Plantactinospora soyae: one gene and its partner. The protein of the gene in region 1 interacts with the protein of each later gene in a pairwise test. Links are inferred from orthologs where the notes say so. Each region holds a gene or a part of one and is shown in the gene's direction. Other genes may lie near its edges. The genes, in order: panC and H4W31_RS20895.

Region 1 (14,523 bases):
GGCGGTGATCTCGGCTCCGTCGAGTACGTCGACGCCCAGCACCGCCAGGTTGAGCCCGTTGACGCTGGAGAACGCGGACGAGGCGGTTGCGCCCCGGGTGGCGGTGACCTGTTCGACCGTGCCGCTCGCGGTTACCCCGAGGGCGCCGGGCAGGGCGATGGGTATCAGGGTGGAGGTGTCGGTGCCGCCGCCGGCCGGCGCTGTCGCGCTGCCGATGGTGGCGTCGGCGCTGATCACCATGTTGCCGAGGACCTCTGCGGACAGGTCGACCACCACGCCCCGGGCGTTGGCGCTGCCCGGTTGTGCCACGGCCGGCGTCGGCGGGCCGACCACGACGGCACCTACGACCAGTACCGCCGCAAGGATGGACAGGCTCTTCCGAATGGATCCCACGGTTCCCCCGCTTCGCACGTCAGCTGACCGGACGGGCCGGGAGTTCGCCTCCGGGACTGTCCTCCGGCTGAACGATGGAATATCGGGGCAAGTTACGCGAATCGCCACGGAAGGTACTTACAGGGTTACTTGGAGCGACGTCGGGCGCGATGGTGGTGCCGGCGGGCCGGGGCCCGGCTGGCGACGGCGCTGGAGGAGCCGGACCGGTAGGTGGGACTATCCGCCGATCGGGTCGGCCGGATAGTCGATGCTGAGGATCCGGTGCCGGCTCAACAGGCCGACCGGCTCGCCGTCCTCCGTCGTCACCCGGGCGTCGTCGGAGTTGGTGGTGAGCAGCACCGCCAGCGCGTCGTAGAGCGACGAGCCGATCGGCACGGTCGGCAGCCCTGCGGGGACGTTCCCGTCGGGCGGCAGCGGTTGCAGCAGATCCGGTGTGATCGGGGTGACCGCGAGCCGCCGGATCGCCCGGTCCGTGCCGACGAACTCCCGGACGAACGCGGAGGCCGGCTCGCCGAGCAGGGTGGCGGGGCTGGCGTACTGCTCCAGCTTGCCGCCCTGGGAGAGTACGACGATCCGGTCGCCGAGCCGGACCGCCTCGTCGAGGTCGTGGGTGACCAGCACGATCGTCTTGCGTACCTCCGCCTGCAACCGCAGGAACTCCTCCTGGAGCCGCCCACGGGCGATCGGGTCGACCGCGGAGAACGGCTCGTCCATCAGCAGTACGACCGGATCGGCCGCCAGCGCCCGGGCCACCCCGACCCGCTGCCGCTGGCCGCCGGAGAGCTCGTGCGGATAGCGCGGGCCGAAGGTGGCCGGGTCGAGACCGACCAGCTCGAGCAGTTCCGCGGCGCGGGTCTGGATCCGGGCCCGGGACCAGCCGAGCAGCCGAGGCACGGTGCCGACGTTCGCCGAGATGGTCTGGTGGGGGAAGAGGCCGACATTCTGGATCACGTAGCCGATCCGCCGCCGGAGCTGGACCGGATCGGTCCGGGTGACGTCCTCGTCGCCGAGCAGGATCCGCCCGGAGGTCGGCTCGATCAGCCGGTTGATCATGCGAAGTACGGTCGACTTGCCGCAGCCGGACGGGCCGATCAGCACGACCAGCTCGCCGGCCTTGACCTCCAGGCTCAGGTCGCCGACCGCGACAGTGCCGTCGGGATACTGCTTGCGTACCTGGTCGAGGGTGATCGCGGCGGCACTCACGGCACCGGCCGGCCCGGCGGAGTCGCGCTCCGGGGTAACGTCCACGTATGTCCTTCCGCGTGATCGACCGGGCTGACCCGGGTAATCCGTGGTTCTCCTGGGATTATGTGCAGAGCAATTCGGAGACGATCCTCGCCGCGCTGCGGGAGCACACCTGGCTGACCGCCCAGGCCGTGCTGATCGCCGCCCTGGTCGCGATCCCGCTCGCCGTGCTGGCGTACTGGTTCCGGCCCCTCACCGGGCCGATTCTCGCACTCTCCGGCGCCCTCTACACGATCCCGTCGCTGGCACTGTTCGCCTTCGCGGCTCCGTACCTCGGCACCGGCACCGCGACCGTGCTCCTCGGTCTGGTCCTCTACGCCCTGCTGCTGATCATCAGGAACTCGCTCGCCGGGCTGAACCAGGTGCCGGCAGAGGTCCGGGACGCGGCCCAGGGGATGGGGTACGGCAGGTTCGCCCGGCTGATCCGGATCGACCTGCCGCTGGCGCTGCCCGGCATCTTCACCGGCCTGCGCCTGGCCACCGTCTCCACGGTGGCGCTGGTGACCGTCGGCGTGCTGGTCGGGCACGGCGGCCTCGGTCAGCTCATCCTCGGCGGATTCCGCAACAACTTCTTCAAGGCCGAGATCATGACCGGGACCATTCTCTGCGTGGTGCTGGCCCTGATCCTGGACCTGATCCTGGCCGGTCTGGGGCGACTGCTCACCCCGTGGGCCCGACGTCGGGGAGCCGCCGGATGAACCCGATCGACCAGGCCGTGACCTGGATCAACGATCCGCTGAACTGGACCAACCCCGGCGGCATCCTCGACCGGCTGGTCGAGCACCTCGGCATCTCCGCGGCGGCGGTCGCGCTCGGCTGCCTGGTCGCCTGGCCGCTCGGGCTCTGGCTCGGGCACAGCGGCCGGGGCGGCGGCGCCGTCGTGCTGGTCTCGAACATCACGCTGGCCATTCCGACCATCGCCCTGCTGACCATCCTGCCGCTCACCGCGCTCGGTTTCGGCAAGCCTCCGGTGATCATCGCGTTGGCGGTCTTCGCGGTGCCACCGCTGCTCGCCAACGCGTACACGGGGATCCGGCAGGTCGATCCGGAGGTGCGGGACGCCGCGCGTGGGATGGGGCTCTCCGGCGGGCAGTTGCTGCGCCGGGTGGAACTGCCGCTCGCGGTGCCGTACCTCGCCGCCGGGTTCCGTACCGCCGCGGTGCAGGTGGTGGCCACCGCCGCGCTCGCCTCGTTCGTGAACGGCGGCGGCCTCGGGCAGATCATCAGCGCCGGTTTCGGGTTGGGCATCTCGGTCGGCGGCGGTCAGATCCTGGCCGGCGGGCTGCTCGTCGCGCTGCTCGCCCTGGTGATCGAGCTGATCTTCGCCGGAGTGGAGCGGATCGTGACCCCCCGTCCGCTGCGCCGGACCCGGCGCCGCGTCGCCCGGCAGGCCGACCAGCGGGCCGCGGCGGCGATCACCGGCTCCTGACCGGTGGGGCGCGGCGGCGCCCGTCGGCTCCCGACCAGCGGGTTGCGGCGGCGCCCATCGGCTCCCGATCGGCGGGTTGCGGCGGCGCCCATCGGCTCCCGATCGGCGGGTCGAGTCACCCGGAGTAGGCGGGCGTGCGCGCCTCGTACCTTTTTGCGTGACGATACGGTGACGAAGGTCGCCTCAGATTGTCCCGCCGGGCGAGAGGATGTTTCGTGGGAGGTCGCGGGCGACCATCACGGTTCGTCGCCCGTCGGACACGCGGCCGGCCCAGCGGGGTCGCGCCGGGACACAGGAGGCGGGCGTTTTGATGCGCACACGTACACGTCTGGCAATCGGCGCCACCGGCGCCCTCGTCGCGGCCGGTTTTCTGGCCGGCTGCGGCGGCGCCGGCTCGTCCGGTACCGAGGCTCCGGCGACCGGCGCCCAGGGCGCCGGCTGCGCGCCGGTGGCCGGGTCGAGGCTGGTCGTGCTCGAGGACGACAAGAAGCTCCAGAACACCGACAACATCATTCCGGCGATCAACAGCAAGGCGGCCCAGCCCCAGTTGGTCGCCGCGCTCGACAAGGTCTCGGACAGCCTCGACACCACCAAGCTGATCGGCCTGAACAAGGCCGTCGACGTGGACCGGAAGACGCCGAAGGTGGCCGCCGAGGAGTTTGCCTCGGCAAACAACCTGACCGCCGGAATTCCCACCGGCGGCACCGGCTCGATCACCGTCGGCGCCGCGAACTTCAGCGAGAACCAGACCCTCGGCGAGCTGTACCGGATCGCCCTCACCGCGGCCGGCTACCAGGTCAAGGTCCAGCAGATCGGCAACCGTGAGCTGTACGAGCCGGCGCTGGAGAAGGGCGAGATCCAGGTCGTTCCGGAGTACGCCGCGACGATGGCGGACTTCCTGAACGACAAGGTCAACAAGTCGGGCACCGCGACCCCACCCCCGATCTCCTCCCCCGACCTCAACCAGACGGTGACCGGGCTGAAGGCCGCTGGCGAGAAGGTGGGCATCAGCTTCGGCAAGCCATCCGCCGCCCAGGACCAGAACGCGTTCGCGGTAACCAAGGAGTTCGCCGACCAGCACGCCGTGCGTACGCTCAGCGAGCTGGCCGCGAAGTGCTCCGGCACGGCGACCGTGCTCGGCGGCCCGCCGGAGTGCCCGCAGCGGCCCAAGTGCCAGGCCGGGTTGATCCAGGTCTACAACCTCAACGTGGGTCGGTTCAGCTCGCTCGACGCCGGTGGCCCGCAGACGAAATCGGCCCTGACCTCGGGCGCGATCAGTGTCGGACTGGTGTTCTCCTCGGACGGCGCGCTCGCCGCGGGCTGACCCCCTCCCGGTCGACCAGCGGAACCGGTCCGGTTCCGGGGGGCGGACGATCACCGGACATCGCGGCCGGCGTCACCATGGGTGGCGCCGGCCGCGCTCGGATCGACCACGCCGGCATTTCGGTGACCGACAAACTGTGGGTAGGCTCGACTGCCATGTCAGCTCGCGAGGCCCCCGAGGAGTCACGCCGCAAGCCACTGCTGACCGTGCTCTTCTGGGTCGGCGTCGGATTGGCTCCGCTGGCTGCCCTGTTACTCCTGCTGGGACAGGGGAACGGGCCGCTGCGGATCGCCGCCGTGCTCGCCGTACTGGCGGTGGTGCTCATCGGACTGTCGATCACACTGCGTGGCAATTCCGATGGCGCCGGGCTGGATCTGGAGGAGACCCTCCTCGAGGAACTCGACGATCTGCGCGGCGAACTCCGTACCGATATCGCGACGGCGGCTCGGGCCACGCACAAGGCCTTCGGCGAGAAGCTGGAGGTGGTGCAGGGCAACGTCGAGGCGCTGCGTGGCCAGCTCGATGCCGTACGGGCCAGCGTCGACGCCCCGCGCGCCGCGGCTGCCGTACCGACGGCGACCGCCGCCGGTTCGGTGGTGGCCGGCGCGGCGGTCGGCGGCGCTGCCGTTGCCGCCGTCACCCCGGCCGGCGCGGGCCAGCACGAATCCCCTGGACAGACTGGCCGGACGCCGAAGGAGGCGCCCTCGGCCGGCTGGAGTCCGGCTGGCGCGGCACCCGCCGGCCCGGTCCGGGGTGAGGCCGGGTCACGGTCACGCGACGACGGCTCCCGGGGCGACGGCTCCCGGAGCGACGGATCGCGGAGCGAGCGATCCCGGGGTGAGCGATCCCGGAGCGAGGGAGCGCGGGGCGAGGGAGCGCGGGGCGACGGACCACGGGGCGACGGACCACGGGGCGACGGATTACGGGGCGACGGATTACGGGGCGACGGATTACGGGGCGACGGATTACGGGGCGACGGATTACGGGGCGACGGATTACGGGGCGAGGCAGCACGGGGCGACGGGCCACGGCGGGCCGCCGGCCCCGGGCCGTCCCGGGGGGCCGAGCACGGCGGTCCCGGCCACTACCAGGCAGCGCCCGCTCCGGGCTACGACGACCGGGGCGGCTATCCCGACGACGACCGGGCCGGCCCTGGCCGGAGCTACGGGCGACCCGACGTCGACCCGGACGGGCCACCCGGGCAGTACGGCCGTCCCGGGGGACAGCCGTGGGGCGCGGGCGGACGTCCCCAGCACGGTGCGCCGAACATGCCATCCGGGCCGCATCTGGGCGCCGGCGTGGTCCGGCACACCGAGACCGTCCAGGTCACCACCCGCCAGACCATCGTCGGGGCGCACAGCGACGACCCACGCTCCGGCAGCGGTTACGGCACCGGCGGTTACGGCGGCGCCGGCCAGGGCGGCACCTACGGCGGCGGTAGCTACAGCGGCGGCGTCTACGGTGGCGGCGGTGGTCGGGACGGCGGCTACGGCGACGGCGGGTACCACGGCGGTGGCCGGGACGGCGACTACGGCGATGCCGGCGGCGGAGGCGGCACCTACGGCGGTGGCCGGGACGACGACACCGGCCGGGGTGCCGGCACCTACGGCGGCGGTGCCCGGACCGGTGGCACCTACGGCGGCGGCGCCGGCCCGGACGGCAACACCTACGGCGGCGGCGCCCGGACCGGTGGAACCTACGGCGGTGGCGAGCCGGACGGTGGAACCTACGGCGGCGGCGAGCGGGCCGGCGGTACGTACGGCGGCGGTGGGGGCGGCGGCGGCACGTACGGCGGCGGCGGTGGGGGCGGCGGCGGCACGTACGGCGGCGGCGGTGGGGGCGGCGGCGGTACGTACGGCAGCGGTGGCGGGCGGGATCGTGACGATGGCGCCGAGGACCGGAGCGACCGGGGCCGGCGTGCTGCCCGGGGTCGACGGTCGGACGAGCCCGTCGACGGTCCGGGAGACGACCGTCGGGGCGACGGCGGCGGCTGGCGGGGCCGGTCGGAGGACCCGGATCCGGGGGAGGTGACCGGCGACCCGGCCGACGACTCGTACTGGGCCGAGTTGCGGGCCGGTGACCGGTGGACGTCGGTACGCAACGACGAGCGGGGCCAGGAAGTCCGGATGGGCGAGCGGCGGGCGTCGATGCGGGCCGACGAGAGCGGTACGGAGCTCCGGGTCGAGGACCGGTGGGCGGCGATCCGCCGGGAGGAGCCGAGGCCGGACGACGACCGCCGGTCCGACCGGCGCTGGCCGGAGCCTCGCGAGGACGAGCAACGCTGGTCGGAGTCCCGGGACGACGATCGTCGACGGGGTGGTCAGCCGGAGTCGGCGGACTGGGCCGAGACCGACGACGTCCGGCGCCCGGAGCGGCGGGGCGGGGGTCGTGGCCTCGATCCGGGGGAGAGCCAGGGCTGGGAGCGGCACAGCGGTACGCCGGCACTGCCCGTCGGCGGCGTGGACCAGGCAGCGGTGTGGGGTCCTCCCGCCCAGGAACCGGAGCCCGAGCCGGCCCGCCGGAGTCGACGGCAGCGGGAGGACGAGGAGTACGGCTACCCGCCGTTGGACGAGGTGCCCCGGGCCGGTGGCACCCGGCGGTCCGAGTACGGCTACCCCGAGGACAACTGGCGCTGAGCCGGCCGGCACCGTGGCCGACCGCGCCGGCCACTTGTCGATGCCGGTTACTTGTCGATGTCGCCGACCACGAAGAACATCGAGCCGAGGACCGCGATCAGATCCGGCACCAGGCAGCCGGGCAGGAGCGTGGCCAGCGCCTGCACGTTGGCGTACGACGCCGTGCGCAGCTTCATCCGCCACGGGGTCTTCTCGCCCCGGGACACCAGGTAGTAGCCGTTGATGCCGAGCGGGTTCTCGGTCCAGGCGTAGGTGTGCCCCTCCGGCGCCTTCACCACCTTCGGCAGCCGGACGTTCACCGGTCCACTGATCAGGTCGACCTGTTCGAGGCAGCGCTCGGCGAGGTCGAGGGAGACGTACGCCTGGTCGAGCAGGATCTCGAAGCGGGCGTGGCAGTCGCCGGCGGTACGGGTGACCACGGGAACGTCCAGCGACCCGTACGCCAGGTACGGCTCGTCACGGCGCAGGTCGAAGTCGAGCCCGGAGGCCCGGGCGACCGGTCCGGAGGCGCCGAAGGCGGCGGCCTCGGCGGCGGAGAGCACCCCGACGCCGACCGTACGGGCGAGGAAGATCTCGTTGCGCCGGATCAGGTTGTCCAGGTCCGGCAGGCGTCGCCGGACCTCGCCGATCGCCTCCCTGGCCCGCCGGGTCCAGCCGATCGGCACCTCCTCCTTGAGCCCGCCGACCCGGTTGAACATGTAGTGCATCCGGCCGCCGGAGACCTCCTCCATGACCGTCTGCAACGTCTCGCGTTCCCGGAAGGCGTAGAAGACCGGGGTGATGGCGCCGATCTCCAGCGGATAGGAGCCGAGGAACATCAGGTGATTGAGCACCCGGTTGAGTTCGGCGAGCGCGGTGCGCAGCCAGACCGCCCGCTCGGGTACCTCCATCCCCATCAGCCGTTCGACCGCGAGGACCACGCCCAGTTCGTTGGAGAAGGCGGAGAGCCAGTCGTGCCGGTTCGCCAGCACGATGATCTGCCGGTAGTCGCGTACCTCGAAGAGCTTCTCCGCGCCCCGGTGCATGTAGCCGACGATCGGCTCGCAGGAGATCACCCGCTCGCCGTCGAGGACCAGCTTGAGCCGGAGTACGCCATGGGTCGACGGGTGCTGCGGTCCGATGTTCAGCACCATGTCGGCGGTGTCGAGGCCCGCCCCGGTGCCGACGGTCAGCTCCCGCAGCGTGCCGGTGTCGGCAGTCATGACCGACATCGTGCCACGCCGCGGCCGTCGCGGGCGCGGCGTGCGCGCTCCGTACCCGGTTAGGAAGGGGCCCTTCTACAACGGAAAGCGATAACAGGGGGCCCTTCCTTGCAGCCCGACGGGTTGGAGCAGCCACCAGTGTCCGCCGAGGCCGGCGGGGTCGGTCAGTTCGGCCGCTGTGGAGGCCCGGGCCAGCGCGCGGACGTACCCGGCGGGGTCCGTCGACGCCAGGGCCAGCGGTGGCCGGCGGCCGTCGGTCCCCAGGGCGCGCAGCGCGGTGCGCTGACTGACCAGCGTGTACGGCAGACCGCTGGCCCGCTCGCCGGCCGCCGCCACGGAGTCGATCGCCACGTGTGCGGTCAGGTCACAGCTGCCGTCGGGGATCGGGGCGACCTGCCGGCCGGACCGGAACCCGGTGAGCGTGCCATCCGGTGGCCGGCGTTCCCGCAGGTGGCCGTAGTCGACGGCGAGGGCGAGGCCGCGCTCCAGGGCGGCGAGCGCGCTGGCCCAGGCGAGGTCCCGGGCCAGCCCAATCTCGACCCGCCCGCCCTCGACCCGCCCGACCTCGACCCGCCCGACCTCGGCTGGCTGGTCCGGCCACCAGCGGTCGAGCCAGTCCACCTCGTCCGGGTCGAGCGGCCCGCCGAGCGATTCCGTACCGGTGGCGGGGTCGACCAGCATCCGAAGCCAGCCGTCCGGTCCGGGCACCGCCACGTCCAGCGGTACGTTGTCCAGCCATTCGGTGCCGACCAGCAGCCCGACCACCCGGTCGGGCAGGTCCGGCCGCCAGGCGATCGTCCCGGGCAGTTCGTCGGGGCGCGGGGCGAGTTCGACCGCGGTCAGCCGGAGCCGGGCGGCGAGTTCGGGCGGGGCGAGCCGGGCCAGCGTGGTCAGCAGCTCACCCCGACCGGCGCCGACGTCGACGACGTCCAGCGGATCGGGCCGGTCGAGCGCGGCGTCGACCCGGTCCAGCAGCGCCAGCAGTGCGTTGCCGAGCACCGGTACGGCGTGCGCGCTGGTCCGGAAGTGCGCGGCCGGTCCGGCTCCGGCGACGAAGAACCCCGAGCTGCCGTACAGCGCGGTGGAGATCGCCGATCGCCAGGAGATGGGCACCGGCACAGGTTATGTGCCACCGGTCACCCGGGCCCGTCCGCCGGTCGAACCGCCGCCGGTTCCGGTGCCGGGCGGGCCTTCCCGGGCCCGTCGCCGAGCGCTTTCCGGGCACCGCCGGAAGGCGCCGGATCGGCCGTGAACGTTTTCACAACCTCTTGTTCCAGGCATGTTCCGACGGCGCATACTTGCGATCGACCGGTACCACATTTCGAGGACTGGATCATCGCTATGAGCGCATCACCGCGCCAGCTCACCGTCGGCGTGATCGGCGCCGGCCGGGTGGGAGCCGTACTGGGTGCCGCCCTGGTCGCCGCGGGCCATCGGGTGGTCGCCGCCGCCGGGGTATCGGCCGCGGCCAAGGACCGGATCGACAGCCTGCTTCCGGGCACCGACGTCCGGCCGGCCCACGAGGTGGCCCGGGCCGCCACCGACCTGCTGCTGATCGCCGTACCGGACGACTCGCTCGCCGCGGTCGTGGCCGGGCTCGCCTCCACCGGTGTGCTCCGGCCGGGACAGGTGGTCGCGCACACCTCGGGGGCGCACGGGCTCGACGTACTCGCCCCGGCGGTCGCGGTGGGTGCCCGCCCGCTGGCCCTGCATCCGGCGATGACCTTCACCGGTACCGCCGACGACCTGACCCGACTACCCGGGATCTCGTACGGGGTGACCGCCCCGACGCCGCTGCGGCCGTTCGCCGTCCGGCTGGTCGCCGACCTCGGCGGCGTACCGGAGTGGGTGGCCGAACGGGACCGTCCGCTGTACCACGCCGCCCTCGCGCACGGCGCGAACCATCTCGTAACCCTGGTCAACGAGGCCGCCGACCGGCTCCGCGACGCGGGTGTGAGCCGGCCGGAGAAGGTGCTCGGGCCGCTGCTCCGGGCCGCGCTGGAGAACGCCCTGCGGCTCGGCGACGCGGCGCTGACCGGGCCGGTGTCCCGGGGCGACGCCGGTACGATCGCCCGGCACCTGGACCGGCTCGCCGCGACCGCCCCGGAGTCGGTCCCCGGCTACCTCGCGCTGGCCCGGCGGACCGCCGACCGGGCGATCGCCGCCGGCCGGCTCCGTCCGGCCGACGCCGAGTCGCTGCTGGGCGTGCTGGCTGACCGGGACCGCGAGGTCGCCGCATGACCGGGCGGGGGCGACGGAGGGCCATGACCGGGTGGAGCGGGAGCACCGGACAGCTCGGCCGGCGGAACGAACTGCGCGAGGAGAGAGCATGACCACGGTGTTGCGGACCCGGGCGGAGCTGGCCGCCACGCTCGCGCCGTTGCCGGGTTCGCTGGCGGTGGTGATGACGATGGGTGCTCTGCACTCCGGGCACGAGGCGCTGCTGCGGACGGCCCGGGAACAGGCCGACTTCGTACTGGCGACGATCTTCGTGAATCCGCTCCAGTTCGGTCCGAACGAGGACTTCGACCGCTATCCCCGGACCCTGGACGCCGACCTGGAGGTGTGCCGGGCCGCCGGGGTGCAGTACGTGTTCGCGCCGTCCCGCGAGGAGCTCTATCCGGACGGCGAGCCGATGGTCCGGGTCGACCCCGGCAGCCTCGGTGAGGAGTTGGAGGGGGCCAGCCGGCCCGGCTTCTTCGACGGCGTCCTGACCGTGGTGCTGAAGCTGCTCAACCTGCTCCGGCCGGACGTGGCGGTCTTCGGGGAGAAGGACTACCAGCAGCTCACGCTGATCCGCCGGATGGTCCGGGACCTGGAGCTGGACGTGGAGATCGTCGGGGTGCCCACCGTCCGGGAGCCGGACGGGCTGGCGCTGTCCAGCCGCAACCGCTACCTCTCGGCCGAGGAGCGGCTCTCGGCACTGCGCCTGTCGGCGGCGCTGCGGGCCGGCGCGACCGCCGCCGGGGCGGGCCGGGGCGCCGACGGTGCCCTCGCCGCCGCGTACCGGGCCTTCGGCGAGGGTACGACCGGCGCCAAGCTGGACTACCTGGTGCTGACCGACCCGCAGCTGGGACCCGCCCCGGTCACCGGCCCGGCCCGGATGCTGGCGGCCGCCTGGGTCGGCGGTACCCGATTGATCGACAACCTGCCGGTCGAGTTGGCTCCGGCAGCCCGCACCACGGAGGAATAGTCAAATGTTCCGCACCATGCTCAAGTCGAAGATCCACCGGGCCACGGTGACCCAGGCGGACCTGCACTACGTCGGCTCGGTGACGGTCGACGCCGACCTGCTCGACGCCGCCGACCTGCTGCCCGGCGAGCAGGTCGCGATCGTGGACATCACCAACGGCGCCCGGTTGGAGACGTACGTCATCCCGGGCGAGCGGGGCAGCGGCGTGATCGGCATCAACGGTGCCGCCGCCCGGTTGGTGCAGACCGGCGACCTGGTCATCCTGATCTCCTACGCCCAGCTCGACGATGCCGCCGCCCGGTCGTACCAGCCCCGGATCGTGCACGTGGACGCGGCCAACCGGATCATCGAACTGGGCGGCGATCCCGCCGAGGCGGTGCCGGGAATGGCCGGTGACCTGGTCCGGGGCGACCAGGTGCAGAACGCGTGACGCTGCTCCAGACGCGGATGGCCGTCCCGACGCCAGGATGATCTCTACGCTCCGGATGACCGCGCCGGTTAACGTAGGGTGCAGCCATCTGTGACTGTTGGTCGCCCTGGGGAGGACGCGATGCGCCGTTGGATGACCGCCCTGGCGCTGGCCGGAGCCGTTGGCCTCGGTGCGGGTGGGTGCGCCGCGCCGGGCGGCTCGGATGGGGACCTGACCGACGACTGGGCCCGGGTCGGCGAGCCGAAGACCTTCTCCCCGAAGGCCGACGCCTGCCACGCGGCAGACTTCTCCGAGACCGTCTACCTGTCGTCGTACCTCCCGGTCGACTGTCCGACCAGTCACCGGCTGGAGACCGTACACGTGGGAGCGTTCACGGCAGCGGCGGCGAACGCTGCCGCGCCGCCGGCCAGGGGCTCGGCCGACTTCGGCAAGGCCTATGCGGAGTGTGACGGCAAGGCGCGGGAGTTCCTCGGCGCGGACTTCCGGACCGGCCGACTCTGGCTCGGGGTGGCGACCCCCTCGCCACACGGCTGGAGCGGCGGAGCCCGGTGGTTCCGATGTGACGTGACCGAACTGTCCAACGTCGAGGACGACGGCGACACGGTCACCCGGACCGGCAGTCTCAAGGGCGCCCTGCGTACCCCCGGACCGCTGCACCTGGGCTGCTACGCGGCGACGCTGACCCGGACCGAGAACATCGACCGGATGCCGACGGTCGACTGCGGCAAGCGGCACAACAGCGAGTTCACCGGGGTGTGGCGGGCGCCCGCCGGACTGAAGTACCCGAGCGCCGAGCGGGACTGGGCGGCGTTCTACGACGGCTGCTACCAGGTCACCGCGAGGTACGTCGAGGTGCCGCAGAACAGCATCCGGTTCCGTACCGGCATCATGGCGCTGCCCTCCGGAGCGGAGGAGTGGCAGGCGGGCAACCGGGGGGTGCGGTGCTACCTGTGGATCTCCGACGGCAGGTTCACCAGATCGCTCAAGGGCGCCGGCACCGCTGGCCTGCCGCTGCGGACCGGATAGCGTCGCAGGCCACTTCCGGGGGCCCTGCCCGGACCGTCGCCACCGGTACGCGGTTGACTGGAATGATGCAGTTTCCGATCGTTGACCTGCCGGAGCTACCCCGGCTGCTGGCCGCGCCGGAGCCGGGCTGGGTGGAGACGACCGATGTGATCGTGATCGGGTCGGGCATCGCGGGGCTGACCGCCGCGCTGCACCTGCGCGAGGCGGGACTGCACGTGACGGTGGTGACAAAGGTCAACATCGATGACGGCTCCACCCGGTGGGCGCAGGGCGGCATCGCCGCCGTACTCGATCCGTTGGACACGCCCGCGGCGCACGCCTCCGACACCGAGTTGGCCGGGGTCGGGCTCTGCGACCCGGCGGCGGTCCGGGTGCTGGTGGAGGAGGGGCCGACCCGGCTGCGGGAACTGATCCGGACCGGTGCCGAGTTCGACCGCAACGCGGACGGCTCGTTGATGCTCACCCGTGAGGGTGGGCACCGGGCCGATCGGATCGTGCACGCGGGCGGCGACGCGACCGGCGCCGAGGTGCAGCGGGCGCTGCACGCGGCGGTCGGCCGGGACCCCTGGATCCGCCTGGTTGAGCACGCTCTCGTCCTCGACCTGCTGCGCAGCCCGGGGTCCGGGCCGGCGGACCCGGGTCGGGCCTGCGGGATCACCCTGCACGTGCTCGGCGAGGGCAGCGAGGACGGGGTCGGCGCGATCCTGGCCCGCGCGGTGGTGCTGGCCACCGGTGGGATGGGCCAGGTCTTCGCCGCCACCACCAACCCGGCGGTCTCCACCGGCGACGGCGTCGCCCTCGCGCTGCGGGCCGGCGCGGCAGTGACCGACCTGGAGTTCGTCCAGTTCCATCCGACCGCGCTGATCCGACCGGCCGGGGCCACCGGGACGGGTACGACGACCGACGCCCAGCAGCCGCTGGTCTCGGAGGCGTTGCGGGGCGAGGGCGCCCACCTGGTCGACGCCGACGGCAAGCGGTTCATGGTCGGCCAGCACGAGTTGGCCGAACTGGCCCCCCGGGACGTGGTGGCGAAGGGGATCCACCGGGTCCTGCTGGCCACCGGCACCGATCACGTCTACCTGGACGCCCGGCATCTCGGCGCGGACTTCCTGGCCCGGCGTTTTCCCACCATCGTCGCCTCCTGCCTGGCGGCCGGTGTCGACCCGGCGGTCGACCCGATTCCGGTGGCCCCGGCGGCGCACTACGCCTCCGGCGGGGTCCGTACCGACCTGTTCGGCCGTACCTCCATCCCGGGCCTGTACGCCTGCGGCGAGGTCGCCTGCACGGGCGTACACGGTGCCAACCGGCTGGCCAGCAACTCGCTGCTGGAGGGGCTGGTCTTCGCCCGGCGGATCGCCCAGGACATCGCCCGGGACCTGCCGGCCCAGGCCGAACCCGCACCGGGCGGCGCGTGGCGCGGCGGTACCGGTGCGGTGGTGGATCCGGCGGTGCGGGCCGGGCTGGCCCGGGCGATGACCCGGGGTGCCGGGGTGCTCCGGTCGGCCGGCTCGCTGCGGGCGACAGCGGCCGAACTGGTCGCCTTCGGCGCCACCCGGGGCGCTCCCCGGACGGCGAGCTGGGAGGCGACCAACCTGCTCACCGTCGCCTCGGCCCTGGTCGGCGCCGCCTACGCCCGGCAGGAGAC
Region 2 (14,668 bases), 2.3 Mb from region 1 along the record:
GACGAGTTCCGGTCCGCCGGTGTGCGGCGTCGGGACATAACCCTTGTACGGCGCCGGCAGCTCCGCCACGCACGCCGTGGAGCAGGCGTTGACCAGGAACGGCAGCACGTCGGTGCCGACCGCCCGGGAGATCCACACCTGGTGCACGTCACCATCGACCGGACGGTCGCAGACGCTACAGGTCCGGATGCGGTCGGCTCCCCACACGCCGGGGTCGAGCGCGTCGAAGTCGACCTCGGTCGCCATGGTCACCGGACGCAGGCTCGGGAACGGCGGACGGTACTTGAAGTTGCCGTACAGGGCGCGGGTGCTCACCGTGCTGGACCGGAGCCCCGTGCACCTGGTCAGCTCGTACGGGTACCAGTGCAGGCGATACGACGTGTACGGCTCGAACATCACGAGGCTCGTCATCGCCCCGATCTCCGGTGGGATCCGTACCAGGTTGGTGCCGTAGAGGACCAGGTGCTCGACCTCGGTCAGCTTCGCGATCGTCGGCGGCAGGGTGACGATCTGCCGCCGATGTGCGGCACTCAGCTCCACGAACGGCTTGAAGACCGTACGCCCGTCGGCCGCCGCCTCGTCGATCAGCGCCAGCAGCCGTTGCCAGGCCTCGCCCCGGGTGTCCTGCCGCTCGGCGTGGAACTCCACCGTCGCCGGTTGGGTCGCGGCCGAGCGGCCGGCACACCGGCAGTGGTCCCGGCTCGGCTCTGACCCTTGTGGACCGACCGCGTCCGCGAAACGGTTCGGGAACACGGTCGGCCTGGTTTCCTCGTCACCCATGGCGGGAGGGTAGCGGCGTACGCCGTCGTCCGTCATCCGGGATCCCGGGCCGGGCGTCCAGCACCTCGCCGGAGGCGAACCGTCGGCTCAGCCGGAGGCGATCCGTCGGCTCGCCCGGACGCGGTCGGGCCCGAGCCGTCGGCTCAGCCGGACGCGGTCGACTCAGCCGGACGCGGTCGGGCCCGAGCCGGAGCCGGTGTCCGGTCGTTCGACCCGGGTGGGGTTGCCGCGCACGAGTTCGTCGTGGATGCGCCAGCGGGCGGTGGTGACGGCCCGGCCCGCGCTGCTGTCGTTGTCCGCGATGCGCTGCCGGATCAGCTCCAGGGCGAGGCGACGATTCTGGCTGAACTGTCGCTCGGTGTCGACCACGACGACGATTCCCGAGGGGCGGTGGGTCGCCCGCACCGCCGTGCTGGCCTTGTTCCGGTGCTGCCCGCCGGGGCCGCCGGTGCGGCAGCCGACGATGACGACGTCCGCCTCCGCGAAGGGCGTGTGCGGGACATCGACCTGGCAGGGTCGGGCGATGACGTACCAGTTCTTCCGGCCGGCGCTGGCCCGGTAGGGGCTGGGTGCCTGCCAGCACAGGGTTCCGGTCCACGAGTCGATGAACGTTCCGGCGCCCTGCCCGGAGATCCGTACCAGGACCGACTGGTAGGTGCCGTTCCGGTCACCGGGGACGGTCTCGAGCCGATGCGTCGTCAGACCCTGCCGGGCGGCGTCGGCGTCCAACCGACGCGAGAGCTGGGCGACCGCCCACGCGCACTCCTGCGGGCCGCGCCCCGCCGACATCAGCAGGTGGCCGCGCTCGCCTGCCGCGCTCACGACCGGCCCCGGGTACGGCGGTGGTCCTGGCGGCCCCGTCGGGTCGCCGGCCCGGCGTCGCCCCTGGACCGGTCGAGCGTCTTGTACGTGATCAGTGGGACCGTCGTGGCCACGGGGGTGGCCAGGCCGTGGTCGACAAGGTCGGCGATCACCTGTTCGATCCGCTTGTACGCCGTCGGCGCCTCCTCGAACAGCAGTTGACGGTCGCCGCAGACCACGATCGACCCGACCGGGGTACGGCGCAGTTCCTCCACCGTGTGCTTGGCCCGGCCCCGGAGCAGGGCGTCGGCGCGGGACATCTTGCGGCCCGCCCCGTGTGCCACCGAGTAGTTGGCGTCCGGCCCCGCGTGGGTGGCCACCAGGTAGGAACTGGTGCCCCGGGTACCGGCGACGAGGACGTCGCGGCCGTCTCCCGGCGCGGCTCCCTTGCGGTGCAGGTACGTCCCGTCGCGGACCTCGACCAGGTTGTGGCTCTGGTCGACGATCGGCTCGGTGGGCTCGGCGCCCAGGGCGTGCAGGACCCGGGCGGCGAGGAGCCGGCGGTTGACCGATCCCCAGCGCACGGCGGCGTCGTGCAGGGCGAGGTACCCGGCGGGATCGGGGGCCGGACCCGCGCCGTGCCGCTCGGTGTGCGCCCGCAGAATCCGTTCACCCAGCCCACGCGACCCACTGTGGACGATCAGGACCAGGTCGTCGGCGTCGAGCCCGAGCCGGGCCGCGTGGGCCGGGTCGAAGATGGTCTGGATCCGGGCCAGCTCGACGAAGTGGTTTCCCCGGCCCACCGTCCCCAGACCCTCGACGTGGCCGGCCGGGATGTCGGCGTCCACGACGGCCCAGGCCGGGTCGTCGGCGTCCAGTTCGGGATCCAGCGGACGGTCGAGGTCGGGAAACCGGCCGGCAAGCCGCTCGGGTACGACCCGCTTCAGCGCGACGGGGAACACGGCGATGCCGCAGCCGATGTCGGAGCCGACCAGCAGCGGATACAGCACGGTCGACGTCATTGCGGCGCCGATCGGGGCCCCCTTGCCGGGATGCAGGTCCGGCATGGCGGCGACGTGGATCATGCCGTCGAGGGCCGCCACCTGGTGGCACTGCGCGACGGCATCGGACTCGATCCAGCTTCGGGCGGAGGCGAACACGGTGACGGTGGCCGACCCCGGGGTCGGGGCGGACGGCGGCAGGGACTCCTGCTGTGACAAGGAGATTCTCTTCCTGGGAAGGTACGGACGGACGGCGCTACGGCTCACCCGGGCGCGGTACGGCGCCGCCGGGGGCTTCGGTTCAACGAGAGTGCTGCCGTCAGTACGTCATGCACCAACTGTCCTCGAACCGATCATGCGCGGCAACCGGTTTTCGCACCCGGCGTAGATTCCTCGGCATGCGCGTACTGTTTGCCAGCCTCGCGTCGGTCGGTCACACCTATCCGCTGATCCCGCTGGCGATCGCCGTCCGGGACGCCGGACACGAGGTGCATTTCGCGGCCGGCGAGGCGGTGCACGAGCCACTGGCGGCGCACGGACTGCGACCCTTTCGTCCCGCGGACTCGTTCTACGAGATGTACGCCGAGGACCTGGCGCCGGAACTGGACCGGCTTCAGCCGGATCTCGTCGTCTCTGAGTGGGGGGTGCCGGGGGCTGCCGTCGCCGCGGTCCGGGCCGGAATCCCCGGCATCTGGCACGGGTTCGGTCGCATGATTCCCGCGGGGATCGGCCTCGAACTGCCGACGAGGAACAGCGAGGCTGCCGGCCGGCCGCACCTCGACATCTGCCCGCCCTCCTTGCAGGACAAGGACTTCCTCGCCAGCGCGGACCGGATCGAACTGCGTCCGGTCCCGTACTCCGGGCCGGCGGCGGCGTCCGGGTCGAGCCGCCGGCCCAGTTCGCGGCCACTGATCTACCTGACCCTGGGTACGGCGTTCGGCACCCCGGAACTGCTCACCGCCGCCATCGCCGGGTTGGCGGGGCTGGACGCGTTCGTGGTGGTCGCGGCCGGTCGGGTACCGGTGGAGCAGCTCGGCGACGTGCCGGACAACGTCATGGTGCAGTCCTGGGTGGCACAGGCGAACCTGCTGCCAAACGTCGACGTGGTCGTGCACCACGGCGGCAGCGGCACCACCCTGGGCGCGCTGAGCGTGGGCGCCCCGCAGTTGTTCCTGCCCCAGGGGGCCGACCAGTTCGCCAACGCCGACGCGGTCACCGCCGCCGGCGCCGGCCTACGCCTTCTTCCCGACGAACTGAGCCCGGACGCCGTCGCCGAACACGTACGACAGCTGCTGCCAGGTCACCGGGGCGGCGGGTACCGCGACGCGGCCCGCACGATCGCCGAGGAGATCGCCCGGATGCCCGCCCCGGCCGAGGTCGCCCGCCACCTGCCCGAGTACGCCGAGCGCCGCTGAGCAACGCTCGTAAACCAGACCGGGCAGCCGGCCGGTTCAGCGTGCCCAAGCCGACCGTTCAACCCGCCCAGGCCAGCTGGTTCAGCGTGCCCGGCCGGCCAGCAGCCACCGGGTTACCGGGATGTGCAGGAGGACCCGGGGACCTTCCCGGGGCACCGGCACCCTGATGTCCCAGCCCTCGTACTTGGCCTCGAAGGCGGCGACGATCTCGGCCGGGAAGTCCTCGTGGTGGATCGTCGCCCGCCCCTCGGCGACCACGGGCGCGACACCGTCCTCCAGGGCGAGCGAGACCCGGGGGTCCAGGGCGAGGTTACGGATCTTCCGGTTCCGGGCGGAGCTGGCGACCCACCAGACGTGCTCGCGGTAGACGAACCAGACCGGCGTGACGTGCGGGCTGCCGTCGGGTCGGAGCGTACAGAGCCAGACGTTGCGGTCCTGGTCGAGCCGGTCGCGGACGTACCCGTCAAGCTCCTGCGGCATCTGCCCCGGCCTTCCCCGCCAGGGCGTGCAGCAGGTCGCCGTCGAGACGCATCACCGCGATCTCGTCGAGCGGCCGGGCGCGCAGCCGGGCGTAGAAGCGCAGCGCCGGGTCGTTGGTGTGCAGGACCCACCACTCCAGCCGGCCGCCACCCCGGCGTACCGCCAGCTCGGCGAGGTGGGTGAGCAGCGCGCGCCCCAGCCCGCTCCCCCGGTGCTCGGGATCGATGTACAGGTCTTCGAGGTGGATACCGGGGCGGCCGAGCACGGTGCTGTAGGTGGGATAGAACAGGGCGAACCCGGCCGGCAGCCCGTCGATGGTGGCGACCACGGCCTCGGCGACGGCGTGCGGACCGAACAGCGCCGCCGCGAGGTCCGCCGGCTGGGCGGCGACCGGCCCGGGAAACTGCTCCACCTCGGCGAGTTCGCAGACGAAGCGGTGCAGCACGTCGACATCCGCCGGCTCCGCCGGCCGGATGATCGGCTTCGCCCGGGTCGTGGCCAGTTCCTCTTCAAGCATGTACGCATAGTGCCTCACCTGCGCGTCCACCTGCCACGCGGCTGCTGGTTGGATGGGCGGGTGACCGAACAACCGGCCCGCTCCGCCGATGAGGTGCTGGACATCGTCGACGAGCACGACCGGGTGCTGGGGCAGGCGCCGCGCGGCGAGGCGTACGCGCGCAGACTGCGGCACCGGTGCGTGTTCGTACTGGCTCGGGATCCGGCCGGGCTGATCTTCGTGCACCGCCGTACCCCCGGGAAGCTCGTCTTCCCGTCCCGGTACGACATGTTCGTCGGCGGGGTGGTCGGGGCGGGCGAGTCGTACGACGAGGCGGCCCTGCGCGAGGCCGAGGAGGAACTCGGAGTTTCCGGACTGCCCGCCCCGGTTCCGCTGTTCCGGTTCCTCTACGAGACGCCCGAGCACACCTGGTGGTCGGCCGTCTACGAGGTGCGCTGCGCGCTGCCGGTCGAGCCGCAGCCGGAGGAGATCGCCTGGTACGCCTTTCTCGACGAGGATGAGCTGCACCGGCGGCTCGCCGAGTGGGCGTGGGTGCCGGACGGGCTGGCGGCGTACCGGCGGCTGCTCTCCTGGCGGCGGCAGCAGGTGGCGGAGTAGGGCCGGGGGCCCGTCCGCTCGGGGTCACGCTCCCGGGCCGAACGAACTACGCTGCGTCGAGACCGGCACCATCCGACCTCGCCCGGCCCGGAAGGACGTACTCCGATGACCGACAACCCGGAACCGGACGTCCCGTACGGGAAGCCGCCCTCCATTCTCGACACGGCCGCCCCACACAGCGCCCGGGTCTGGAACTACTGGCTGGGCGGTACGGACAACTTCGAGGCCGATCGGCAGCTCGGCGACCAGGTCCGGGAGGTCTTTCCAGGGGTCGTCGAGGTGGCCAGGGTCTCCCGGGCGTTTCTCGTCCGGGCCGTCACGCTGCTCGCCGGTGAGCGGGGAGTTCGCCAGTTCCTCGACATCGGCACCGGGTTGCCGAGCGCCGACAACACCCACGAGGTCGCCCAGCGCATCGCCCCGAAGTCGCGGATCGTCTACGTCGACAACGATCCCCTGGTGCTGATGCACGCCCGGGAACTGCTCGCCAGCAGTTCGGACGGCGTGATCGACTACCTCGACGCCGACGTACACGAACCGGACAAGATCCTGCGTGGCGCCGCCCGTACCCTGGATCTCGGCCAGCCGATCGCCCTGATGATGCTCGGAGTCCTCGGCAACGTGCTCGACTACGACCGCGCCCGGGAGATCCTGGCCCGGCTGGTGGAGGCGCTTCCGTCCGGCAGTTACCTGGTGGTCAACGACGGCACCAACGTCGTCGACCGCGCGGCGAAGGACGCCGCCACCAAGATGTCCTTCGAGGCCGGCACGCCGTACGTCTCGCGTAGTCCGCAGGAGCTGACCCGGTTCTTCGACGGCCTCGAACTGCTGGAGCCCGGCGTGGTCTCCACGCCACGCTGGCGCCCCGGGCCCGACGTCAAGCTGCCCGACGAGGTGGATGTCTTCTGCGGGGTCGGCCGCAAGCCCTGATCCGCCCGGACCCGCGACCGGCCGGTCACCCCGGAAGGTCGAGCTGCGGCTCCGCGTGCGGCGCACCCTTCAGCTCGTGGAAACCGGGTACGCCGGCCACCAGCAGCGTTCCGTCCCAGAGCCGGCCGGCCTCCTCGCCGACGGGGATCCGGGAGATGACCGGACCGAAGAAGGCGACGCGCCGGCCGTCGGGCCCGGTCGCCGCGATGATCGGCGTGCCGACGTGCTCGCCGACCAGGCCGATCCCCTCGGCGTGCGAGGCCCGTACCGCCTCGTCGTACTCCGTCGACATGCCGACCTCGGCGAGTTCCGGCGGCAGTCCGGCGGCGGCCAGCGCGGCGTGCAGCTCGCCGAGCCAGTCCCCGTCGCCACGGGCCACGGTCCACATCGCGGTGTAGAGCCGGCCGAGCGCCTCCGGGCCGTACTTCTCGCGTACGGCGGTGCAGATCCGGACCGGTACCCAGAGGTATCCGTCGGGGTCGCCCTCCGGGTCGTCGTCCCGGCCCTCGTTGAGCACCGACAGGCTCATCACGTGCCAGCGCACCTCCACCGGCCGGACCTTGGCCACCTCCAGCAGCCACCGCGAGGTCGTCCAGGTGTACGGGCAGGCGGGGTCGAACCAGAGGTCGGCGATCGTACGTCCCGGCACCGGGGGCTCCCTTCGCTCCTCCGCCGACCCTACTCGGCGGCGGCGGTTCCGGGCGATGCGTAGCCGTGGCTCCGTCCAGCCGAGGAACCGGGCGTACATGGCCTTCGGATCGGGTCCGGCCGCCGGGTTCAGCCGGTGCAGGTCGGCGATCGCCTCCTGCATCGTGGTGGCGAGGAAGACGGCGAGTCCGACCGGGTCGGCGACGTAGTCGAGCGGCAGCAGGGTACGGGCGGTGAGGCAGGGCCAGTCGGTCGCGCAGACCCGGCAGAGCCAGATCGGCCGCCGTGGCAGGTGCGGCCGGACCGGACCGGCGGGCCGACCGGACCACGCACGGCCGGGTCCGGGCGGCCGGCGGTCACTGCCGCTCGTACCCGGGACGCCGGTCACCGGGCCTGCCCACGGCCCGGCTCGGCGCGCGTCGACCGGCGTCGTTCCACCCGACCGTCGGCCGGCGTTCCGGCCGGAAGGCGCCACCGTGGCCACTGGTTGGTGAATCGGTCCGGGTGCTGGCGGACCGCCGGGCCGGCGACCGGCGCTCTTCCCGGTGTCGGCGGCGGATAGGGCATCGCGCGTTGCGGCACGCTGTCGGGGCAGCGCCACCGCAAGCCACACCGGCAGTGGCGCCAGAGCCGCCGCCAGTCCCGGCGGTGTCGATCCTTCGGGGTACGACGTAGCCAACTCATCCCGGATCCTCCTCGCTCGGCTGGAAGGGGAGGCCGGCCGGTGTTGCCGCCCCGGACGGCCTCCCACGCGGTTCCGCCCGTCCTTCCGGCAACTCCCGAGCAGTTCCGCTGGTGACACTCTGCTGCCACTGCCCTACTCTCGGAAGCCATCGACGCCGCCCTCGGCGTCCTCACGGCGGGGATCGTCGTCACCGACCGTGCCCATTGGAAGCATCGGAAGACTGTGGAGGAACTGTGGCGGACGAGCCGACACCCACGGCGGACCTGATCCGCGCCCAACTACGCCGGATGCGGGCCACCGCCGGCCTCAGCCAGGAGGAGTACGGCAAACGCGCGCACTACTCCGCGTCAATGGTGTCGGCGGTGGAGCTGGGTCAGCGACCGCTGGACGAGGTGTACCTGGCCCGTGCCGACAAGGTGTTCGGCACCGGCGATCTCTTCGTCTCGCTCCTGAAACTGGCCGCCCGAGACGGCGAACCAACCTGGTTCCGTCCCTGGCTGGAGGCCGAGCGAGCGGCGAAACAACTTCGCTGTTTCGAACCAATGCTGATTCCCGGACTGCTTCAGACCGAGGACTATGCCCGAGCGGTCATCCGTGGTGATGTCACGCTCACCGATGACGAGGTGAACGCCCTCGTCGCGTCACGACTGGCCCGACAGGCCATCCTGGACCGGGAGCACCCACCCCAGGTCACAGCCGTACTCGACGAATCGGCGCTGCACCGGTTCACCGAGGAGTCCGCCACGGTGATGGCCGGGCAGCTCACCCACTTGATCACCTTCGCCAGGCAACCAAACGTGAGTGTGCACGTCATTCCGACCAAGGTCGGCCTACACATCGGACTGAGCGGCTCGTTCGTGCTGGCCCGGTCGGATGACGGCGGCTGGGTGGGACACCTGGACAACCAGCTCGGCGGGACCGTGGTAGACCACACCGAGGAGGTGGAAGTCCTTCTGGCAAGGTGGGAGAGTGTCCGCAACGTCGCGCTGCCCACTTGGCAGTCGGTAGAGCTGATCGAGGAAGTGATGAAGCCATGGACAACCTGACCGGCGCCCAATGGCACAAATCCGGCCGCAGCGGCGCCAGTGGCAACAACTGTGTGGAGGTGGCGGACAACCTGACCGGGGTCGTACTCGTCCGGGACAGCAAGGACCCCGACGCCGGCAACCTGACCTTCACCCCGTACGCCTGGCGAGCCTTCATCCAGAACCTGTCCACTTCCTGATGCTCCAGCCATAGATCGTGATTCTCAGGTCCGGGACCTGCTCACGGCATCATGACGGGCGAGCGGTGGGTCGTGGCGGTCGGACGTCGGGGTCATCCGAGCCACCGGTCGGACCCGGCACGGGTGGTAGCCCCAGGGCCGGCGGCAGGTGTACGGCGATGTCCATGCCGCCGGTCGGCCGGGCGGTGCTGGAGATCTCCCCGTCGTGCGCGGTGACGACCGCCCGAACGATGGACAGGCCGAGCCCGGCCCCACAGGTGCCGTTGGCGGCGCCCCGGACGAACGGCTCGAACAGCCGCCGCTCCTCCTCCGGCGTGACCGGGCGGCCGGTGTTGACCACCCGCAGGAACGCGCGCCCGTCCGCGATGCCGGAGGTCACCGCGACGTGTCCGCCGGTGTGGTTGTAGCGCAGCGCATTCTCGATCAGGTTGCCGGCCATTCGTTCCAGCAGCACCGGCTCGCCGCTGGCCGGCGCCGGGTGCAGGTCGGCCTGCACGGTGACGACCCCGTCCGCCGCTTGGCCGGCGGCGTCGGCGACTGCCGCGGCGGCGACCGTGGCCAGGTCCACGGGCGACCGGCGGGACAGGCCGGCCTGGCTGCGGGCCAGGACCAGGAGCCCGTCCAGGGTGCGTTGGCTGGTTTCGACGGCGGTGGCGATGTCGCCGGCCATCGCGACGAGTTCTGCCCGGTCGGGTTCGCCGTCAAGGGTGACGTCGATGGCGGTACGCATGGTGGTGAGCGGGGTACGCAGTTCGTGCGCGGCGTTGGCCACGAACAGGCGCTGGCTGTCCAGGACCCGGTCGCGTTCGGAGACACCGCGCTGGACGCGGTCCAGCATGCCGTTGATGGTGGCGGCCAGCATGGCGAGTTCGTCGGCGGGCCGGCCGACGGGTACCCGTTCGGACAGGTTCTCCGCGGACAGCCGGTTGGCGGTACCGGAGATCGTACGGATCGGCCGCAGGATCCGCCCGGCCACCAGCCAGCCGGTCAGCCCGGCAAGTGCGGTCACCACCAGCAGCGGCGGCGCGGCCTGGGTCAGCAGCTTGGACATCGCCTCCTCGATATTCAGCCGCAGGCTCCGAAACAGCAGCAGGTACGTCGACACCGTCAACAGCGATCCGGCGGCCAGCACCAGGCCGGTGTACAGCAGTGTGAGACGGCTGCGGGCGGTCAGTCGCCAGGTCATCGGGCGATCCGGTACCCGGCGCCGGTCACGGTTTCCACCAGCGGTGGATCGCCGAGCTTGCGACGCAGCGTGCTGACGGTGATGCGTACGGCATTGGTGAACGGGTCGGCGTGCTCGTCCCACACCTTGTCCAACAGCGTCTCCGCGCTCACCACGGCACCGTCGGCGGCGAGCAGCCGTTCCAGCACCCCGAACTCCTTCGGGGTCAGCGACAGCAGCCGACCAGCCCGCTCGGCGGTGCGCCGCGACGGATCGAGTTCGACATCCCGCGCGCGCAGCACCGGAGGGCGGGCCGGCGTACTGCGCCGGGCCAGCGCAGCCACCCGGGCGACCAGTTCGGAGAACGCGAACGGTTTGCCCAGGTAGTCGTCGGCACCCAGGGCCAGCCCCTCCACCCGGTCGGACACGGCACCGGATGCGGTGAGCATCAGTACCCGGCCAGCGCCGCGCTGCGCCAGCATCCGGCACACCGTGTCACCGTGCACCACCGGAAGGTCCCGGTCCAGGACCACCACGTCGTACGGGGTGATTTCGCATTTGTCCAGCGCCTGCTGACCGTCGTGTGCCACGTCCACGGCGCAGCCGTGCTTGCGCAGCCCGGACGCGATGTACCTGGCCAGCGGCTGTTCGTCCTCGACCAGCAGCACCCGCATCCGCCCAGTATCCCCAGCACCGCTTATGGGCGGCGTATGGGTCCGCGATCGGTTGTCGACAGGCGGTCGCCGGTAGACCTGGAACGGTCCGTTCGTCGATCGGGAAAGGCCCGTGATCATGGAATCGGTACCTGGTATCAACCGGCGGCGGCTGGTCGGATGGGGTGGGTTGGCGGCAGCCGGTGCGGCGGCCGGCGTGCCGCTGGTGGGCGCCGGGCCCGGCCACGCCGCCCCGGCTTCAACCGACCCCGTCGCACTCTTCGCGCCCGAGCCGTCCGGGCACGAACGGATCCCGCCGGACACCCGGCCCGGCGGAGCCTACGACCGGTACGTCGCGAAGTTGGCCGCCCAGGACAGGTTCTCCGGCGTGGTGCTGCTGTCGCACCGGGGCCGGACGGTGCTGTCACGCAGCTACGGCATGGCCGACCGGGAGAAGGGGATCCGCAACCACGAGGGCGTCGCGGTCAATCTCGGCTCGGCGGTCAAGCCGTTCTCCGCGGTGGCCGTCCTGCAGTTGGCGCAGCGGAACAAACTGAGGCTGTCGGACACGGTGGGCACCTACCTGACCGGCTTCGCCACGGAAATCGCCGAGCAGGTGACCATCCACCACCTGCTCACCAGCACCGCCGGGCTGAACCACCCGGAGATGGACCTGCGACGCGTCTTCCACAGCCGGGAGGAGGTGCACGAGTTCTACCAGCAGTGGTCCCGGCAGGCGAGGCTGGAGGCCGCCCCCGGCACACGCGTCGACAATTCCGGCGCCGTTTTCGCCATCGCCGCGCAGATCGTGGAGGCCGTGTCCGGCACGACGTACTGGGACTATGTGCACGAACACATCTTCGGGCGCTGCGGCATGACCGGCTCGGCGTTCTACACCAGGCCGCAGTGGCTCACCGACGAGCACATCGCGCACTCGTACATGACGCTGGAGGACGGCAGCCGGGTGGACGCCGTCCGCAACCTGGACAAGGGCAGCCCGAGCCCGTACGAGCCGGGCAAGAACCCGGGCCGCAACTTCATCGATTACGCCGGGGACGGCGGCTTCGCCACCGCGCCGGACCTGGTCCGGTTCGCGCACGCGCTGCGCGACTGCACGGTGCTGGACCGGCCCTACGTCGATCTGCTCTGCGGGGCCAAGATCCCCCAGGGCAAGGGCAAGGACGGTGGGCCCCCGCCCGCCCACCCGTCGTTCATGGCGTACGCGATGCCGGCCAAGCTCATCAACGGCCATTGGGTGTACGGGCGCGGCGGCGCCAACCCCGGCAGCGTCGCCAACTGGCACATCTACCCGGCCACCGGTTGGGTCAGCGTCATCCTCGGCAACTACGACAGCCTCCCGGTACAGGACATCATCCAACAGGAGATGCAGGCCATTCTCGGCCAGGACTGACGCGCTGCCACGGCCGGCCGCCACGAGGAGAAGGGCGCTCCTGACCTTCCCGTGGCCCCTCGACGGCCCGGCAGCGGTCGGTTGGGCCAGTCCCCGGGCAGCGGGCGGCCCGGGTAGGTTTCACGGTCGGACGAAGACGGAGGCAGTGTGATCAATGGGTGGCACGGCTGGATCGGTACATTCACTGGCGTAGTGCTCGTCACGGTGGCCGTACTGCCGTTGGCCGCGCTGGCGGTGTGGGCCCTGGCACGCCGTCGGAGTGTCACCGGCACCCCGTCGGCGTGGGCGTGGCGGATGTCGCTGGCCGAGGTCGGCATGGTCTACGGGACGGTGCCGTGGGTATGGATGATCATGTTGCCGGGCGCCCAGGCTGGCGCCGTCCCCGGTCGGATGAGCCTGGTACCGCTGCGGGACCTGTTCACGATCGCCGCCGACGGGGGGCCGCTGACGCTGACGGGCCAGGTCGTCGGCAACCTGCTGGTGTTCGCGGCACTCGGGTTCTTCGCCCCGCAGCGGTTCGCGGCGCTGGCATCGGTACCCCGGATCCTGGCGCTCGCGGCGGGCTGCTCGGTCCTGGTCGAGGCCGCGCAGTACCTCCTGCGGCTCGATCGGGTGTCCTCCGTGGACGATGTACTGCTCAACACCGCCGGCGCCGTGCTGGCCGCGATGGCGTCACGCCACTGGTGGCGCGCGACGCCCGGAATCCGTCCGCTTCCTGAACGGATCAGGAGAGGTTCTCGTACACCCACTCCCGGGACTTCATGAAGGCCGCGACGGGTTCGTTGACGTAGTTCCAGGGCCACCCGCTGACGTTGTCGCCGAGCAGTTCGAAGACCCGCGCCGCGGCCTCGAACTCGTGGGCCAACTCCAGGGCCAGCGCGAACGCGCTGGCCCTGGGGACGTAGGCGAAGGGGCGCCGGAAGTCCGGGTGGAAGATGGACTTCTCGGCTGCGGCCAGCAGTTCCGCGCGCACCTCGTCGGACTGCATGTACGCGTCGCTCTCTTCGACCGGCATCCTGTGCCACTTCTCGATGTGCGCGACGGCCAGCAGTTCCGGCAGCAGACTGCCGTTCGGGGCGGCGGCGGTGGCCTCGCGAGCAAAGGCGAACATCTGCTCGTGGCTGCCGAACCACTTGGCGCACAGGTACTGCAACCGTTGCTCGTGCGCGACGACGTGACCAGGGTGCCGCTTCACGACCTCGTCGAACCGGAAGCGGGCCTCGTCGGCATCGACCTGGCGGCCCCGCGAGGAGGTGACCAGCCAGGTCCGGGCGGTCACGTCGTCCGGGTCCCGGGCGACGACGTCGTCCAGCAGGTTCTCGGCGATCCGTAGTCGGCGGAAGAATTCCCGGAACTGGTCCTGGCCGGTATTCTCGGCGCGCTTTCCGCCTCGGGCCTCCCAGGCCCAATGCACCGCGTGGCAGCCCTGGACCAGTAGCGGAAGCGTGGACTCCGGCTCGGCGGCGACCCAGTCGCCGATCCAGTCCTGGATGCCGTCGACCTCTCCCACGGCCTCCATGAGGTACGCGCGGGTGTCCGGATCGGTGGCGGCGGTGAGGATGTCCCGGGCCGTACGCCAGTCGTGGATGCCCAGCGCGTGAATCAGGGCCCGTGCCTGCGGGTCGCCGTAAGCCGGATCGACGACGAGGCCAGCCTGATCGTCGACGACGTCAGCCGACTGCTGCCGGCTCTTCCTGAACGGCCACATGTGGTTCTCCTCCCCGCGCCAGGACGGAGATCATATAGGGGTGGACCGCCGGGCGTACGGCCGGAATCCGGGCGATCGACGCGGCCGACAACTCCTCCCCGTTCGCCATCATCAAGCTGGGTTCGTTGCCCGACAGCGTTCCCCCGGCCGCCCCGACCAACCTGCGGCTACATGTTCGAGGTCCGGGCCTTCGACAGCTCGGGCAACTTCTCCGACCCCGCGCACATCGGCATCGCGGTGGACCCGGCACCTCCGACGGCCTCCAGGTAGTACACCGTCTGATCCGTTCGCCTCGTCCGGAAGCCGTGACGCGGGTGAGACCGGGGTGCCGCGGCTCTCAGACCGCGGCACCCCGGCGTCATGTCACGAGGTCGTGCCGGTGACGTTGCCGCCCGTTGGGAGGGGTCAGATCTGGATGCCGCGGGTGGCGGGATTGGGGACCAGGGGAATGTCGCCTACCCCGCCCCAGGTGTGCAACAGATACGCAGAACCGCCCGTGTACCACACATGCCAACCACCGGTCGACGGCCGGAACAACGCAATATCCGTCCGACCGTCACCGTTGTAGTCACCCGGAGTCGGGATGTCACCCACCCCACCCCAGGTATGCAACAGATACGCCGAACCACCCGTGTACCACACATGCCAACCACCA

What was found.
Region 2: the proteins of panC (region 1) and H4W31_RS20895 interact in binary tests that used the Escherichia coli proteins (3 or more experiments, as listed by UniProt). The link is inferred for Plantactinospora soyae from one-to-one orthologs.

What each region holds. Positions count from the first base shown.
Region 1 is NZ_JADBEB010000001.1:2,418,862-2,433,384, forward strand. Bases 9,667-12,490 are described here. They hold panC (pantoate--beta-alanine ligase), read left to right. Parts: upstream 9,667-10,558; coding sequence 10,559-11,422; downstream 11,423-12,490. Other genes in these bases: H4W31_RS10825 (Rossmann-like and DUF2520 domain-containing protein), read left to right, coding at 9,667-10,470; panD (aspartate 1-decarboxylase), read left to right, coding at 11,427-11,852; H4W31_RS10840 (septum formation family protein), read left to right, coding at 11,973-12,490. Outside these bases: H4W31_RS10785 (IPT/TIG domain-containing protein), read right to left, coding at 1-393; H4W31_RS10790 (ABC transporter ATP-binding protein), read right to left, coding at 610-1,641; H4W31_RS10795 (ABC transporter permease), read left to right, coding at 1,644-2,336; H4W31_RS10800 (ABC transporter permease), read left to right, coding at 2,333-3,067; H4W31_RS10805 (glycine betaine ABC transporter substrate-binding protein), read left to right, coding at 3,378-4,391; H4W31_RS10810 (hypothetical protein), read left to right, coding at 4,547-7,027; H4W31_RS10815 (NADH-quinone oxidoreductase subunit D), read right to left, coding at 7,075-8,238; H4W31_RS10820 (SAM-dependent methyltransferase), read right to left, coding at 8,305-9,342; more of H4W31_RS10825, read left to right, coding at 9,571-9,666; more of H4W31_RS10840, read left to right, coding at 12,491-12,878; H4W31_RS10845 (L-aspartate oxidase), read left to right, coding at 12,944-14,523. UniProt on the Escherichia coli protein: Catalyzes the condensation of pantoate with beta-alanine in an ATP-dependent reaction via a pantoyl-adenylate intermediate.
Region 2 is NZ_JADBEB010000001.1:4,690,597-4,705,264, reverse strand. Bases 3,854-6,822 are described here. They hold H4W31_RS20895 (NUDIX domain-containing protein), read left to right. Parts: upstream 3,854-5,054; coding sequence 5,055-5,591; downstream 5,592-6,822. Other genes in these bases: H4W31_RS20885 (DsbA family protein), read right to left, coding at 6,544-6,822; H4W31_RS20890 (SAM-dependent methyltransferase), read left to right, coding at 5,697-6,518; H4W31_RS20900 (GNAT family N-acetyltransferase), read right to left, coding at 4,461-4,994; H4W31_RS20905 (pyridoxamine 5'-phosphate oxidase family protein), read right to left, coding at 4,079-4,477; H4W31_RS20910 (glycosyltransferase), read left to right, coding at 3,854-3,997. Outside these bases: H4W31_RS20925 (leucine-rich repeat domain-containing protein), read right to left, coding at 1-780; prfH (peptide chain release factor H), read right to left, coding at 943-1,569; H4W31_RS20915 (RNA ligase RtcB family protein), read right to left, coding at 1,599-2,801; more of H4W31_RS20910, read left to right, coding at 2,981-3,853; more of H4W31_RS20885, read right to left, coding at 6,823-7,167; H4W31_RS20880 (helix-turn-helix domain-containing protein), read left to right, coding at 8,085-8,897; H4W31_RS20875 (DUF397 domain-containing protein), read left to right, coding at 8,885-9,076; H4W31_RS20870 (sensor histidine kinase), read right to left, coding at 9,126-10,262; H4W31_RS20865 (response regulator transcription factor), read right to left, coding at 10,259-10,915; H4W31_RS20860 (serine hydrolase domain-containing protein), read left to right, coding at 11,034-12,305; H4W31_RS20855 (VanZ family protein), read left to right, coding at 12,498-13,070; H4W31_RS20850 (DUF4034 domain-containing protein), read right to left, coding at 13,030-14,013; H4W31_RS42940 (FG-GAP-like repeat-containing protein), read right to left, coding at 14,419-14,668.